3 regions of the Kribbella sancticallisti genome follow, and region 2 is predicted to be linked to each of the others. Evidence: riboswitches for the same ligand, from Rfam matches in the RefSeq annotation. Region 2 holds a riboswitch; each other region holds the start of a gene.
The links. Region 2 has a riboswitch for cobalamin ahead of ABD255_RS25810 (ABC transporter substrate-binding protein). Riboswitches for the same ligand answer to the same signal wherever they lie in the genome.

Region 1: it holds a riboswitch for cobalamin, as region 2 does, so the genes downstream of both, cobN (cobaltochelatase subunit CobN) here and ABD255_RS25810 (ABC transporter substrate-binding protein) in region 2, are expected to answer to the same signal.
Region 3: it holds a riboswitch for cobalamin, as region 2 does, so the genes downstream of both, ABD255_RS38925 (magnesium chelatase subunit D family protein) here and ABD255_RS25810 (ABC transporter substrate-binding protein) in region 2, are expected to answer to the same signal.

The regions. Positions count from the first base shown of each region.
Region 1 is NZ_BAAAOS010000063.1:69,970-75,310, forward strand. Features, by position in the region: gene cobN (cobaltochelatase subunit CobN) at 1-1,713, opposite strand, end outside; cobalamin riboswitch at 1,750-1,877, opposite strand; gene ABD255_RS38945 (methyltransferase) at 1,903-2,907, opposite strand; gene ABD255_RS38950 (DUF3592 domain-containing protein) at 3,266-3,763, shown strand; gene ABD255_RS38955 (DUF3500 domain-containing protein) at 4,006-4,962, opposite strand; gene ABD255_RS38960 (histidine phosphatase family protein) at 4,953-5,341, opposite strand, start outside.
Region 2 is NZ_BAAAOS010000037.1:177,980-183,320, reverse strand. Features, by position in the region: gene ABD255_RS25820 (FecCD family ABC transporter permease) at 1-217, opposite strand, end outside; gene ABD255_RS25815 (FecCD family ABC transporter permease) at 214-1,236, opposite strand; gene ABD255_RS25810 (ABC transporter substrate-binding protein) at 1,233-2,249, opposite strand; cobalamin riboswitch at 2,271-2,454, opposite strand; gene ABD255_RS25805 (hypothetical protein) at 2,512-3,486, opposite strand; gene ABD255_RS25800 (thiamine pyrophosphate-dependent enzyme) at 3,498-5,225, opposite strand; gene ABD255_RS25795 (MFS transporter) at 5,294-5,341, opposite strand, start outside.
Region 3 is NZ_BAAAOS010000063.1:62,909-68,249, reverse strand. Features, by position in the region: gene cobN (cobaltochelatase subunit CobN) at 1-287, shown strand, start outside; gene surE (5'/3'-nucleotidase SurE) at 342-1,085, shown strand; gene ABD255_RS38930 (CPCC family cysteine-rich protein) at 1,055-1,456, opposite strand; cobalamin riboswitch at 1,480-1,627, shown strand; gene ABD255_RS38925 (magnesium chelatase subunit D family protein) at 1,766-3,829, shown strand; gene cobO (cob(I)yrinic acid a,c-diamide adenosyltransferase) at 3,829-4,443, shown strand; gene ABD255_RS38915 (cobyrinic acid a,c-diamide synthase CobB) at 4,440-5,341, shown strand, end outside.

The DNA of each region.
Region 1 (5,341 bases), on a different contig from region 2:
CCCCTCACCGGGGTCGTTGACGATGAACGGGTAGACCAGCGGAAGATTGCCCAGTACCGCGTCCGGCGCGCAGTCCGCCGCCATCCCGATGCCCTTGCCCGGCAACCACTCCAGGGTCCCGTGCTTGCCTAGGTGCACGACGGCGTGCGCCCCGAATCCGCCCTCTTCCGGCGGCGCCTCAAGCCACCGGTACGCCGCTAAGTAGTGGTGCGAGGGGGCCATGTCCGGGTCGTGGTAGATCGCGACCGGGTTCTCGCCGAAACCGCGGGGCGGCTGGATCATCAGGACGACGTTGCCGAACTGCAGCGCCGCGAGCGCGATCGCGGGCTCGGGGCCCGACTGGTCGACGTACAGGGAGCCCGGCGCCTCGCCCCAGGCCTCGATCATTGCCGTCTGCAACGTTTCGGGCGTCCTGGAGAACCACTGCGCGTAGGTCTTGAGGGGGATCTTCGCGACCGCGCCGGCGAGCTGGTCGTCGGTCAGCCAATCGACGTCGTGGCCGCCGGCCGCGATCAGGCGGTGGATCAGCCCGTCGGCGCCGTCGGCTCCTTGCAGCTCGTCCAGATCCAGGTCCGGGCCGAGGTCGTACCCGGCCTCCTTCAGTTGACCGAGGATGACCACTGCGGAGGCGGGGGTGTCGAGGCCGACCGCGTTGCCGATCCGCGCGTGCTTGGTCGGGTACGACGACAACACGACAGCGAGCTTCTTGTCAGCCGGTGGGATGTGCCGGAGCTTGGCCTGCGCTACGGCGATCCCTGCCAGCCGGGCGCACCGCTCGTGGTCCGGCGCGTAGCTGGCAACCCCCTCGGCGTCGTACGCCTTGAAGGAGAACGGGATCGTGATCAGGCGTCCGTCGAACTCCGGAATCGCCACCTGGGTCGCGGCGTCCAGCGGGCTGATGGCGGCGTCGCTCTCCAGCCACTGCTCGCGCGTCGACGTCAACGCCAGGCCTTGGATCAACGGGATGTCGAGGGATGCCAGTGCACCGGCATCCCAGGAGTCGTCGCCGCCCGCGCTCGCACTGGACGCCACCGTGCCACCCGCGGCGAGCAACGTAGTGACGAGCACGTCGCAGTTTTCGAGCATGCCGAATAGTTCAGCGTTCTCGGGGCTCGACGGATCCAGGCCGCGCAGCGTTCCGCAGTACACGAGGAGTGGTTGGGCACCTGCCGCCTCGACGGCATCCGCCAGCGCGTCGACGAAGGCGGTGTTGCCGGAGATCTCGTGGGCCCGGTAGTAGACGATGCCGACCACCGGCCGGTTGTCCTTGCTGAATGTCCTGCCGCCGCGGATCCCGTACGTCGGCAGCGCGTGCGGCGGGTCGAACTCGTCGCCTGTCAGCAACAGCGTGTCCCGCAGGAAGCCGGCCAGGTTCCTGAGGTTTTCGGAACCACCTTCGCGCAGGTATGCGAGCGCCTCCGTCACCGCCCCGGCGGGCACCGTCGACATCGACATCAGCTCGGCGTCCGGGGCAGCCTCGCCACTGAGCACCACCGTCGGAATGCCCGAGGAGATGACCGCGTCGAGACCCTCCTCCCAGGCGCGGCGACCACCCAGAAGGCGGACCACCACAACCTCGACGCCATCCAGCAACGCCGGAAGCTCTTGCAGGTCGACCCGCGCGGGGTTGGCGACCTTCCAGCCGGCTTGGGCCTGTGACGCGGCCAGCAGATCGGTATCAGCAGTAGAGAGCAGCAACAGGTTCGCGGGCACGCGCGGCCGGTCCTTCCTCGGGGTGTCCACGCCCCAGGTGGCAGGTACGACAGCAGCAGTTCCTGACTCCCGCGCAAGCGCGGTCACAGTGGCGGGACCGTCCCGGACTCACACCGGGTTCCTGCACAGCTGTCGATGACAGCCTGCACTCTAGCCGACTACGCACTGCGCCCCACGCGTACCAGACACCTACTGGGTGGGCTCGGCCTCGATCAGGAACATGTCGCCGTCGGTTGGAATCGTGCGGGTGTAGTCGAAGCCGGCTGCCTCGAGCAATGAGCGGTACTCGTCCGTCGTACGTTCCTGGCCGCCGGCCACGACAAGCATGGTGAGGTCGGAGAACGCCGTCCGTACGGGATCCGGAGACTCGTCCAGCAACTGCTCGATCAACAGCAGGCGGCCGTGGGCCGGCATCGAGCGCCGGCAGGTACGCAGGATCTCGACAGCCTCCTTGTCGGCCCAGTCGTGGATCACCGCCTTGAGGACGTAGGCGTCCCCGCCTTCCGGAACAGAGTCGAAGAAGCTGCCCCCGACCACCCGGCAGCGCAGCGATACACCCGCCGCCGACAGCAGTTCGTTTGCGCCTGCCACGACGTCTGGCTGGTCGAAGAGCACGCCGTTGACCGAGGGGTAGCGGGCCAAAATGGCACCCAACAGCATCCCTCGACCACCGCCGACATCGACGACCGTGCCGAACTGACCGAAGTCGAAGGCCTCGACGACGTCGTCAGCCACCGTTCGGGACAGGGCTGTCATGGCTTCGTCGAAGACCCTCTGCTCGGCGGGGTGCCCGGCGAAGTAGTCCCAGACCGATTCCCCGTGGACAGCCACGAACGCGTTCTCTCCCGTGCGGATGCTGTGCTCCAGCGAGGCATACGTCTGCCAATGGAACGGCCGGCCGACCAAGCGTGCCCAGCCGGCAACCGACTGCGGCGCATCGGTCCGGAAGACCTCACCGAGCTCGGTGTTCGAGAACCTGTCGTCGGCGTCGCTGACATAAAGCCCGACCGCGACCAGTGCACGCATCAAGCGGGTCAGCGACCGTACGTCCGCTCCGGTCCTCTCGGCGAGCTCGACGACGCTTTTCGGACCGTCTGCGAGCAGATCGGACAGCCCCAGGGTCGCGGCGACGTGCACCGCCTGCGACACCTGATACCCAATGACGAGGCGACGGACCTCCCGGGAAGCGTCCATGAGTCATTATGCTCCCGGTACGCGCCGGGGCCACTTGCTGTCGATCGAGGCGCTAGATATCTGCAGCCTCAGAACTCCCAGGGGGACGTCTCGATGAACGGCACCGGTGATCGGCGCCGACGGCTGCGGCACCGCGGAGTCTTCACTGGTTAGCTGTACTCTCCGCGATGCCGGTCATGCGTCTGAAGCCTGGTTCGTGGTTGAGCGAAGTTTGCGCGCTGTCCCTGCGCGGGGAACATCGTCCCTGTAACGCCTCGTGCTCAGCTGGAATCAGGTGAGTCCAGCACGGGCCTGATTTGAGGAACACCGACACGGGCTGGTGCGTCGCAGGTCGGATGATCGCAACCGGTGAGGATCGATGAATCGCAGGAAGGCACCGGCCGTTCGCCGGGCGAAGGTGAATCGGCGGGCGAAGCGGGTCGCAAGCCGCCGGTTCCGTCATGCGGCGGCGCACAGACGATGGCACTGGGATTTCGATGGCCTCGTCACAGGATTGGGCGCCTGCGGGCTGTTTCTTCTGGCGGGCTGGATGGGGCGTGACACCTACCTTCTTCAGCACCGCGGTGAGGTCGTGCCGGCGACTGTGCTGGACATGTCAAGCGGACGTGACAGCAGCATCGAGGTCCGGTACACGACCAAAGCCGGCCGGACGGTCGTGGACAGCACGACGAACTACTACGACGCGCGCGTTGGCGGCACGATCGACGTAATTTACGACCCGCAGGAGCCAACCAGGATGCAGGCCAACGATTGGGGGGTCGACTATGTCTGGCCCGGCATCGTCGGCGCGGGCGGCGTTGCCGCACTTGGGTACGCGGTGACGCAACTCTGGCGTCGCGGCAAGCGATGGGAGTGAGCACTGGGCTTCGGTTCGTGTTCGGGCAGTTCCCGGGGGTGCCTGTCGGAGGTTGGGCTCAGTCATGGGCCGCAAATACGTCACCCAATCAGCGGTGACCCTGCTCCCCCGGAATCACCTCGCTGCGGACACCACTAGGTGGCACGACTACCTCGCCTCTCCCGAGCCACTTGGCACCGCGTGGGCTACACGCGACCACCTCGCTTACCCGAGCAACCGGGCTCCAGCAATACCTGCTTTACCTAGTGGTTGGCGTAGTGGGCGGCTAGGAGGTCCTGGCCCCAGTCGTTGCGGAGGTCGCGCCAGACTGAGTGGATGTGGTTGGCGTCGTCCTGGGTGTTGTCGTACTCCGCCAGGAACGTGGGGCCGGCGATGGAGTAGTAGTGGCCGTTGCCGGGTTCGGTGGCGCCGGACCAGGCGAAGGTGAGGCGTTCGATGCCGTTTTCGGTGATGTCTTGCCAGGTTTGCAGGCCGATCGGGCCGGCTGCGCGGCCGATGTACTGGCCGAGGAGGAGGCTGAAGAGTTGGCGCTGCTCGGGAGTGAGTTCGCCGTACGGGAGGCCGCGGAGCAGTACGCCGGGATCTGCGATCGGGTCGAAGCGGGTGAGGATGTCGTCGGGGGCCTTGTCGGAGACCACGGCCAGTTCGCGCTGGCCGGGCTCGAGGGCGTGGAGGAGTTGGAAGCCGAGGTCTTGTTCGGCGGCCAGAGTGCGTAGGCCGGCGTGTGGGCCGGTCAGGACCGTCGCCGGCTCGGAGCCGAAGAACTGCGGGGTGAAGCCGATCGCGCCGTCCACGTACGTCAGGTGCAGAGCGATGTGATGGCCGTTGATTCGCCACGCCCACGGCTCCATGCCGGCCGGGTCGCCGAGGATCCGTAGGAAGTACCGCTGCTCCGAGCCGAGGTCGACCGTCGAACCCGGCTCCGCCTGCGGCAGCCCGCGCCGGATCGCCTCGGTGAACATCACCGACCGCGCGTCGGCCAGGCCGCGCTCGCTGCACGCGATCTCCAGCAGGCGCATGGCCAGCGGCCGCTGCTCGGCGGAGAGTTCGCCCAAGGTGAGGCCCGGGCGGTCGCCCGGCAGGTAGGTCCAGACCTGGTGGTCAGGTGTGTCGAAGGGTGCGCTGATCTTCTGGCGCTGCTCGGGGTTCAGGCTCGCCAGGAGCGCCAGGGCTGCCTCGCGGGATTGCTCTACAACCATGCCGATCGCTCCCGTTCCGTCGGTTCATGCTCGGTCCATTGTTCGAAGGGCCGGTCCAGCTTGTACCGGTAGTCCGGCTGCCGCAGCAGGATGCGCGTCTCCGCATTGTCCGGGTTCCGCAGGGTCTCGAAGAACTTCACCGACCAGTGGAACCAGCGCATGCAGAACAGCCGCATCGTCAAGCCGTGCGAGACCAGCAGGACGTTGCGCGGCGAGTCCGGTGTCTCGAAGTCGCGGTGCATGGTCTCCAGAAGGCTCGACACCCGGTCGTAGACATCGGCGCCGGACTCACCCTGGGTGAACCGGTAGAAGAAGTGCCCGAAGGAGTCCCGGAGCGCTTCCTGGCGTTCGATGTCCTCGGTGTCCTGGAAGTTCGCCC
Region 2 (5,341 bases):
GCACCCGCGGCAGCCGGTTGTTCACCACCACGTCCGTCATGATCAGGGATCCGTTGCCGGCCAGGGTGTCGAGCACCTGCGCCAACGGAATCTCGTAGTCCCCCATCGTCAGTGACACCGCGGCGATCACCAAGGTGACTAGCAGAGCGATCAGCGTCACCACGACGCCGGTCAGGTCCACCCTGGTGGAGAACGGGCCGATTCTCAGCGCCTTCACAGCTCGGCCAACTTGCGGCGGCGGACCAACGCGATGAACAGCGGCGCTCCGATCAGCGCGGTGATGATGCCGACCTGAAGCTCGTCCGGTCGTGCCACCCACCGGCCGAGCACGTCGGCCAGTAGCAGCATCGTCGGCGCGAGGACCAGGGACCACGGCAGGATCCCGCGGTAGTCGGCGCCGACCAGGGCGCGTGCGACATGCGGCACGGCGAGTCCGACGAAGGCGATCGGCCCGGCCATCGCGGTCGCGGTACCGGCCAGCAGGACGATCGCGAGGCCGGCCAGGACGCGGACCACTCCGACCCGGGTGCCGAGCGTGGAGGCGAGTTCCTCGCCGAGAGCGATCTGGTTCAGCGAGCGGCCGAGGACCAGCGCCAGAAGGGTGCCGACGGCAAGGAAAGGAATGCTCTGGGCAACCACTCCGCCGGTGGCCATGGTCAAGGACCCGACCACCCAGAAGCGGAACTCGTTCAGGGTGGACAGATCCAGCAAGGTGATCGCCGAGGTCACCGAACCGAGCAGTGCCGAGAGCGCGGCACCGGCAAGGGCAAGCTTCACCGGAGTGGCACCACCTCGGCCGACCGAGCCGACCAGGTAGACCACCATCGTCGCGATCAAGGCGCCGCCCATCGCGAACCAGACATAGCCGGTCAGCGACCGCACGCCCAGCAGCCCGATCGCGGCCACCACCCCGAGCGCGGCGCCGGCGTTGACGCCGAGGATGCCCGGATCGGCCAGGGGATTGCGGGTGATCCCCTGCATCACGGCGCCCGACAACCCCAGCGCGATCCCAGCCAGCAGCCCGGCCGCTGTGCGGGGGAAGCGCAGGTAGCGGATCACCCGATCGGTGTCGGATCCGGTGAAGTCCGCGGCGGCGACGTACACGTCATGCGGCCCGAACCACTGGTTGCCCGCCAGCAGCGACAGCAGGAAGGCCGCGAGCAGTACGACGACGGCCAGGACCAGCCCGGCCGTCCGCGATCCGCCGCACCGCAACAGGGCCGGCTCGGACCTCACTTGACCAGGTCGGGATGGATGATCTTGGCAATCAACTCGGTCGAGTGGGCGCCGCGGACGCCGGCCGAGTGGTGCGCGAACAGCCACGGGACGACGTGCTTGTTCTGCACTGCCTTGAGATTCGCGTAGGCCGGGTTGGTCAACAGTTTCCGCACCTCCGGCTGGACCTGCGCCTCGGTCAGGGTGGCGTCGCAGCAACCGCTGATCAGGATGTAGTCGGGGTCGCGCTTGATGAACTCCTCGACGCTGATCTTCACGTTGCGCTTCGAGGTCAGGTCGGCGAACGCGTTCACCCCGCCGGCCTGCCGGATCAGCACCGTGCCGAAGTCGGGTCCGCCCGACACCGTCACGCCGCCCCCTTCGAGACCGGGCCGCAGGATCGCCACGGTCGGCTTGTCCGCGCTGCTCACCTTCGCCTCGACGGCGGCGATCCGCTTCTTCTGGTCGGCGATCACCGCCTCGGCCTTGTCCCCGGCACCGAAGAGTTCGCCGAGGTCGCGCAGGTCGGCGTACACGTTGTCCATCGAGACGGTCGCCGGGTCGATCGCCTCGTCGCCCTTGCCGTCCGCGGTCGGGCAGAGCGGGCTGAAGATCCAGGTCCGCACGCCCAGGTCCGACAGGCTCTTCCGGCTGCCGAAACTCGAATCGCTCCCACTCGCGCTGAACACGTCGTTGAACCCGGACAGCACGAAGTCGGGGTTCTGGCTGAGCAGTTCTTCCCGGCTCGGCAGGTTCTGGTAATACTTCGGGTCCCGCTGGGCCGCCGCGTACTCCGGCAGCACCTCCGCGTCCAGGTACGCCGTACCGACCAGGCGGTCCGAGATGCCCAGCGCGTGCGCCATCTCGATGGCCGGCTGGTACGCCGCGAACACCCGCTTCGGCGGGCCGTCGACGGTCACGTCGAGGCCGCAGTTCTTCACGGTGACGGCATCAGCGCTCGGACCGGCGGTGGCGGACCCGCCGCAACCGGAGAGCAGGGACAGGACAACGACAGCAGCAGCCAGCGCTTTCACGCGCGCCTCCAACACCTCGTGGACGGGTGACACGCCGTGGCCGGTCTCCTGGCTGACGGGAACAGCGTCCGCCGACCTGACCTTCCCAGTCAGAACTGACCAGTGGTCTCCCAGAGGGAACGGCCTGCGGACTTCCCGAACACAGTGGCGAGGGCCGCGCCGGTATCGCACCGGCTTCCCGAACACCACGGCGCGGTCACCGTAACCCAGCTGCGACGCGTTCGCATCGCCGGGTCCGGCTAGCTGTCCTGACCGAGTACAGCTAGCGGGTGTAGAGCGGCGACATCGCGAGAGCGAACGCGACCATGTCGTCCTTGTCGGCCTTGCCGGCGGGCAGCGGGACCAGATCGACGATCTTGTCCGTGCCGACGCGGATGATGCCGCGGCCGGTCGCGGTGTCGACGTAGCCCTCGTCACCCAGCGGGACCGACTCCGAGGTCGGAGCCTTCCGCACGGGGGCGATCACCGCCTCGGCGTCGGCGACCCGCCGTACGCCGGTGTAGAGCACGCCGGTCGCCGTCACCCAGCCGCAGACCAGGTCGCCGACCGCGGTCTCGCTGTCCCGGCGGACCATGGCAGGCGCGCCGAGCACCTTGTCCGCCTTGGAGGATCCGCGCTCGCAGTCCGGGCGGGTAATCAGTGGTGCCGCGTCCGGCAACCCCGGCACCTGCTGCAGAACCTCATTCCCCAGGACTACGTACTTCGCGAGCGTGGCAGCTGGTCCGCTGACCTTGTAGACCTTGCCGTCCAGCAGGAACACCACGAACTTGCTTGTACCGAAACCGGCCTGCCCGAGCTCCACAGGCTTGACCGGCTCCGACTTGGTGGCGTCGTACGCCTTCCGCACTGCCCCCAGCGTCGCGGGAGTCGCGGGGAGCACGGAGACGCCGATCCGCAGTACGGGGCCGTTGGGGCTCGTACTGAGACCCAACTGGCAGACGTCGTACGTCGCGGGCAGGCCGAACTCCGCAGGCACGCCCTTCGGCTGGATCTGCACCACCGGCGCGGCCAGAGTCGTCTGCACCAGGTTCTGGTTCACCCGCGTGCACAGGGTGTCCGCCACCTTCGCGGTGGGCGGGCTGCTCGGGGTCTCTGTCGGCGTCGGGGTCTCCGACGGCGGCGGCGTACTGACTGATACCAGCGGCGGCACGCTCGGCGCATCCTCTCCCGCCGGACCGCTACACCCGGCCAGCAGAGCGGCACTACCGATGAGAGCTACTACCGAACGGGTACGCATGGTGACCCAGACTAGTGCTCCCTGCTCTCCAGGAACTCCTTTGACTTGGCGATGGCGAAGCCCCACCCCTGGGTGAGGGTTGGCTGGGGTGGGAGCGCCACCTCGTCGGCATTGGTCAGTACGTCGAGCAGGACCGGGCCCGGCGAGGCTAGTGCGCGCTGCACCGCACTGTCGACCTCATCCGGCTTCGTGACCCGGATCCCCACCAGACCCATCGCGGTAGCGACCGCGGCGAAGTTCGGGTTCTGCAGCTTCGTCCCGTACTCCGGCAGCCCGACCTGCTCCATCTCCAGCTTCACCATGCCGAGCCGCTCGTTGTTGAACACCACCAGCTTCACCGGCAGCTCGTACGAGACCGCCGTGATCAGGTCGCCCAGCAGCATCGACAGGCCACCGTCACCGCACAATGCGATCACCTGCCGCTCCCGGTCCAGCGCGGCCAGGCCGAGCGCCTGCGGCATCGCGTTCGCCATCGAGCCGAGGTTGTACGACCCGACCACCCGCCGGTCGCCCCGCATCCGCAGGTACCGGGCCAGCCAGACCGTCGACATCCCGGTGTCGCTGGTGAAGACCGCGTTGTCGGCCGCATGCCGGTCGATCGCCGCCGCCAGCAACTCGGGCCGGATCCGCGCGTCCGGGTTGTCCACCCTGCGCCGCAGCAGGCCCTTGGGTTTCCGGTCGAACTTCGGATCGGTGAACTGCTGCTGCCGCTCCCGCCAGGCGGAGTACACCTCTCTGGCCTTGTCGAGATGGCCCGTGCCGGTCTTCTGCTGGAGCAACGGCAGCAGTTGCGTGAGCGTCGGCCGGGCATGCCCGACGAGGGCGTGGTCGACCGCGATCCGCCGCCCGATGTGCTCCCCGCGCAGATCCAGCTGTACGACGGTCTTCCCGGCCGGCAGGAACTCGCGGTACGGGAAGTCGGTGCCGACCAGGAACAGCACGTCGCAGCCGTCGAACGCCACCTTGGTCGCGTGGTTGCCGAGCAGACCGGACTGACCGACCTCCTGCGGCAGGCGCTCCTCGAAGCCCTCCTTCGCCTTCAGGGTGAGCACCACCGGCGCTGCCAGGGTGGTCGCCAGTTGCTGCACCTCGGCGATTGCCTCCCCGGCGCCCGTGCCCACCAGCAGCGTGATGTTCTCCGCCGCGTTCAGCACCGCCGCGACCCGTTCGAGCTCGGCCGGATCGGGCACCGTGTGCGACGCGGGCTCGAGGAACTTCGGCACCGGGGTGCCCTTCGGTACTTCGAGTCCGCCGACATCGCCGGGAATCGAGAGCACGGCGACACCGCGCTCGGCCAGCGCCGCGTTCACGGCCTGCTCGATGAGTCCCGGCGCCTGCTCGACCGTGCTGACGGTCTCGGAGAACACGGCGACGTCCGCGAACAAGGCGTCGTTGTCCACTTCCTGGAAGAAGTCGCTGCCGATCTCCTCACGCGGGACCTGGCCGCAGATCGCGAGCACCGGGACCCGGGACTTCGCGGCGTCGTACAGCCCGTTGAGGAGGTGGATCGCGCCGGGCCCGACCGTGCCCATGCAGACGCCGAGCCGGCCGCTCAGCGAGGCCTGGGCGCCGGCGGCGAAGGCTCCCGCCTCCTCGTGCCGGACGCCGATCCACTCGATCCGGTCCTCTCGGCGGATCGCGTCGGTGACCGGATTGAGCGCGTCGCCGACGACACCCCAGACCGAGGTGACCCCGTGCTCGGCGAGCGATTCCACGAGCAGCTCAGCGATGGTGGTCATGGCGCTCCTTCAGCTAGTGCCCCCGTGTCGGAACGCCAGTACCCAGCTTCGCCGTCGGCTGCACCCCGCTACGCCATCGGCTGTACTCCGGCGCGTAGGTCGCGCTCCCGGACGGC
Region 3 (5,341 bases), on a different contig from region 2:
AGGGCGCCTTCGAGATGGCGGCCACGGTCGACTACCTGTTCGGCTACGACGCCACCGCCGGGGTGGTGGACGACTGGATGTACGAGACGCTGACCACGGAGTACGTCGCCAACCCCGAGATCGCCGAGTTCTTCCGCAAGTCGAATCCGTGGGCCCGGCACGGCATCGCGGAGCGGCTGCTCGAAGCGGCCCAACGCGGTCTATGGGCCGAGCCGTCGGAGGAAGCGCTGGAGACCCTGCGGACGGCGGTTCTGGAAACAGAGGGTGACATCGAGGATCGCGGCTGAGACAGGCTCGGGGACGCTCTCTCGGCTTGGGTAGGACATATGGCGTCCGAACAGTTGAGAGTTCTGATCACCAACGACGACGGCTACGAGTCCGAAGGCATCCAGGCGCTCGCTTCGGCGATCGAGGCGGCGGGTCACGACGTGATGGTGGTGGCGCCCTGGAACGACCAGAGCGGGGTCGGGTCGGCCCGGGCCGGGATGATCGGGCGGCGGATCGCCTCGAAGGTCGGCGAGAACGGGTTCATCGGGATCGACGGCACGCCCGCGCTCTCGGTGACGCTGGCCAGGCTGGGGGCGTACGGGCCGCCGCCGGAGATCGTCGTGTCCGGCATCAACCACGGCCACAACATCGGTCCGATCCTGCACTCGGGGACAGTTGCCGCTGCCCTGACCGCGGCGACCCAGGGCATGTCGGCGCTGGCGATCAGCATCAACGCCGAGGACCCGTCCCACCTCGACACCGCAGGCGCGGTGGCCGCGGAGGCGCTGAACTGGCTTCAGGACCAGCCGATCGGCACGGTGCTGAGCATCAACGTCCCCGACGTCCCGCTAGCGGAACTCAAGGGAGCCCGCTGGGCCCGGTTGGCGCCGTACAGCAGGTCCAGACTGCTCGTGACCGAGTCGCCGACCGGTGAGCCGGTAGTCACCCTGCAGACCCTTCCACCTGCTGAGGAGACCGACACCGACGAGGTCCTCCTCGCTGCCGGCTACATCACCGTCACGCCGATCACGGGCGTTCAGGCGATCGCCGACGACGCCTCAGCCGCCTACTTGGACGAGCGTTTCGCCGTCGACTGAGCGGCTCGCCAGAAGTCGTCCGTCCACCAGTACAGCGTGGTGTAGGGGTCGGGCCAAGGCACGCGCTCCTCGCTGGCCAAGTCCTCGAAGGAGTCGTGGTCGGGTTCTATCGGCCGCCAGGCGGGTTCAACCGGCTCGTCGGGGAGCGGCGCGCGGACGAACTGGCGGCCGTGCTCATCGCAGGCTCCGTACGCGCGGTAGTTCTGCTGCGCCTCGGCCAACGGGAGGCGGTTGGCCCCGCGGACGGTGGTCGCCCAGCGCAGTTGGATCAGGTCGTCCTCCCAGAAACAGACCGGGCAGATCTCGTAACTGCCGGGCGGTTCGCCCATCGTCAGATGCCCGCAGCAGACGCACGGGAAGCGCTCTCTCATGTGCTCATCATCTCCACCGGGCGGCTCTTCGGGGCTGGTGTGGAATGATCGCCGGGTCGGTAGAAGAGGAACACCGGTGACGGCTCGGAAGAGCCGGAGTCCGGGGCGGTCCCGCCACTGTGACCGGGGTGACACCCGGAAGCCAGGACATCTTCCACCGGCCGCCAGGGAGCGCTCTCCGCGGTCCCGGCGTGCCAAGTGCCGAGGCGGGCGTGGACACCCGCAGGACGAAGGGATTCGCCGCCGATGCGGTCTGCTCCGAGTAATGCCGTTCCCTCCACCGCCTTTCCGTTCACCGCGGTCGTGGGGATGCCCGATCTTCAGCTGGCGCTGATCCTGGCCGCGATCTCACCCGCGATCGGTGGGGTCCTGATCCGGGGCGAGAAGGGCACGGCCAAGTCCACCGCCGTTCGCGCGCTGACTGAGATCCTGCCGCCCGTCGAGGTGGTGGCCGGCTGCCGGTTCTCCTGCGATCCTGCAGCTCCCGACCCTCGCTGCACCGACGGCCCGCACGAGCCCGCTCATCCCTACGCCGCCGCGCAGGCTCCAGCCGGTGCCTCCGCTCCCGCGGATGCCGGTCCCGCAGGTGCTTCCGTCGCCGCCGATACTCCCGCCGCCGCGGCTGCTCCCGGTGCCGCGATCGGGGTGGCTCGGCCGGCGCGGTTGGTGGAGCTTCCGGTGGGAGCGACCGAGGATCGCGTGCTCGGCTCGCTGCATCTCGAGCGGGCGCTCTCCGAGGGCGTCACCGTGTACGAGCCCGGCCTGCTGGCGACGGCGCACCGCGGGCTCCTGTACGTCGACGAGGTCAACCTGCTGCACGACCACCTGGTCGACGTACTGCTGGACGCGGCTGCGATGGGTCAGGCGACTGTCGAGCGGGACGGGGTCTCGATCACCCATCCGGCGCGGTTCGTCCTGGTGGGCACGATGAACCCCGAGGAAGGCGAACTCCGGCCGCAACTGCTGGACCGCTTCGGCCTGACCGTCGACGTGGTCGCGAGCCGCGATCCCGCCGTACGGGTCGAGGTGATGCGGGCGCGGCTCACGTACGAGGCGGATCCGGCGGGGTTTGTGGCGAAGTACGCGGCGGCGCAGGCCGAGTTGTCCGAGCGGATCGTCAAGGCGCAGTCGAGGCTCGCGGACGTGATCCTGACGGACGCGGCGCTGCGCCAGATCGCCGAGATCTGCGCGTCCTTCGACGTCGACGGCATGCGCGCCGACCTGGTCACCGCCCGTACCGCGGTCGCCCACGCGGCCTGGTCCGGCCGAACCGTCGTCGAGGTGGAGGACGTTCGCGCCGCCGCGAAGCTGGCCCTACCGCACCGCAAACGCCGCAACCCGTTCGACGCACCCGGCCTGGACGACGAGCAACTCGAACAGGCAATCAACAACAGCACCCCACCCGAGGAACCCGACGACGACCCGGACGGTGGCCCAGGTGGTACGCCGGACGGAGGCCCATCCGACCAGGACCCCAACGACAGCGGATCTGAGGATGTCAGTCCTCAGAACAGCGACACCAGCAGTCCCGGTCCTGCTCCGAGCGGCCAGGTTGTGGGGAGCTCCGAGCCGTTCAAAGCGCGGTTGCTGAGTGTGCAGTCGACCGGCGCGGGGGTTGCCGGGCGGCGGTCGCGGGCGCTCACCGACGTCGGCCGCGTGGTCGGCGACCGCGCTCGCGCTGGTCGGGAGTCCGGACGCCCGCACCTGCTGGCGACGATCCGCACCGCCGCTCCCCACCAGCACGCCCGCGGCCGTTCGGGACCCGGCCTCGCAGTGCGCCTTTCGGATGTACGACTTGCCGTCCGCGAAGGTCGGGAAGGCAACCTCGTGCTGTTCTGCGTCGACGCCTCCGGCTCGATGGGCACGAAGAAGCGGATGGGCGAGGTGAAAACCGCGATCGTCTCCCTGCTCCTCGACGCCTACCAGCGCCGCGACACCGTCGGCCTGGTCACCTTCGCAGGTGCCGAAGCAACCGTCGCTCTACCGCCGACCGGCAGCGTAGAGACCGCAGTACGGCGGCTGGAGTCTCTGCCGACAGGTGGTCGCACACCGCTTGCCGAAGGTCTCCTCCAAGCCTCCGACGTACTCCGTATCGCCGCGATCCGCGATCCCCGCCGGCGCCCCCTCCTGGTCCTCGTGACCGACGGCCGCGCCACCGCCGGGGACAAGGCGTTCGCCAAGGCCAAGCAGGCGGCCGGCTGGATCGCGCAGCAGGGCATCGCGTCGGTCGTCGTGGACTGCGAGCCGAAGCGCGGCGTCCGGCTCGGCCTGGCCGCGGAGCTCGCGGCCGACCTGGGCGCGGAGTACCTCGACCTGGGAGAAGTTGCCGCGGGCAATCTGGTTCGCGCCGTCACCGATCGGAGGGCGGCCTGATGCCGCAGGGACAGCCGAGCGTCGTACCGCAGGACGGCCTGACCACCCGGCAGCGCCGGAACCGGCCGCTGCTGATGGTGCACACCGGTGAGATGAAGGGGAAGTCGACCGCGGCGTTCGGGATGGCGCTGCGCGGCTGGAACCAGGGCTGGAACATCGGCGTCTTCCAGTTCGTCAAGAGCGCGAAGTGGAAGGTCGGCGAGGAGAGCGCGTTCAAGGCGCTCGGGAAGTTGCATGAGGCAACGGGTGAGGGTGGCCCGGTCGAGTGGCACAAGATGGGCGAGGGCTGGAGCTGGTCGCGCAAGGCCGGCACCGAGGAGGATCACGCCGCCGACGCGATCGAGGGCTGGCGGGAGATCCAGCGCCGGATCGCGGCCGAGGCCCACGACCTCTACGTGCTGGACGAGTTCACCTATCCGATGAAGTGGGGCTGGGTCGACGTCGACGAGGTGGTCGAGACGCTGACCTCCCGCCCCGGGCACCAGTACGTGGTGATCACGGGACGCGACGCCGACCAGCGACTGCTCGACGCGGCCGACCTCGTCACCGAGATGACCAAGGTCAAGCACCCGATGGACGCCGGCCAGAAGGGCCAGAAAGGCATCGAGTGGTGATCCCACGCATTGTCGTCGCCGCGCCCTCGTCGGGGGCCGGGAAGACGACGGTTGCCGTCGGACTGATGGCCGCGTTGCGGCGGTCCGGGCACACGGTGGCCGGGTTCAAGGTCGGGCCGGACTACATCGATCCCGGATTCCATGCGGTCGCGACCGGGCGGCCGGGGCGGAACCTCGATCCGATGTTGTCCGGCGAGGAGCGGGTCGCACCGCTCTTCGCGCACGGCTCCGCGGGCGCCGACATCGCCGTGGTGGAAGGCGTGATGGGCCTGTACGACGGCGCGCTCGGCACCGAGGGTTACTCCTCGACCGCCCACGTGGCCAAGTTGCTGCAGGCACCTGTCGTTCTGGTGGTCGACGCGTCGGCCGCAGGGCGCAGCGTCGGCGCGGTCGTCCAGGGATTCGTTGCCTTCGACACCGGGGTCCGGATCGTCGGGGTGATCTTGAACAAGGTCGGCTCCGACCGGCACGAGGCCGAGGTCCGGGCCGGCGTCGCGCCGACCGGCGTACCCGTGCTCGGTGTCCTCCGGCGCGACACCCGGCTGACAGTTCCCAGCCGGCACCTCGGTCTGATCCCCGCGGACGAGCAGCGTGAGCAGGCGGAGACCGCTGTCGACGCGGCCGCCGAGCTGGTTCGTCAAGGCGTTGATCTGGAGGCCTTCATCGCCGCGGCCCGGGCTGCTGCGTCGTTCGAGGTGACCGCTTGGGACCCAGCCGAAGAGGTGTCTCCGGCGGAGGACGGTCGCCCGGTGATCGCGATGGCCGGCGGGCCGGTGTTCTCCTTCCGGTATACCGAGACCGCCGAGCTGCTGACGGCCGCCGGCGCCGACGTGGTCACTTTCGATCCGCTCCACGAGTCATTGCCTGAGACAACGTCCGCGCTGTATCTCGGGGGCGG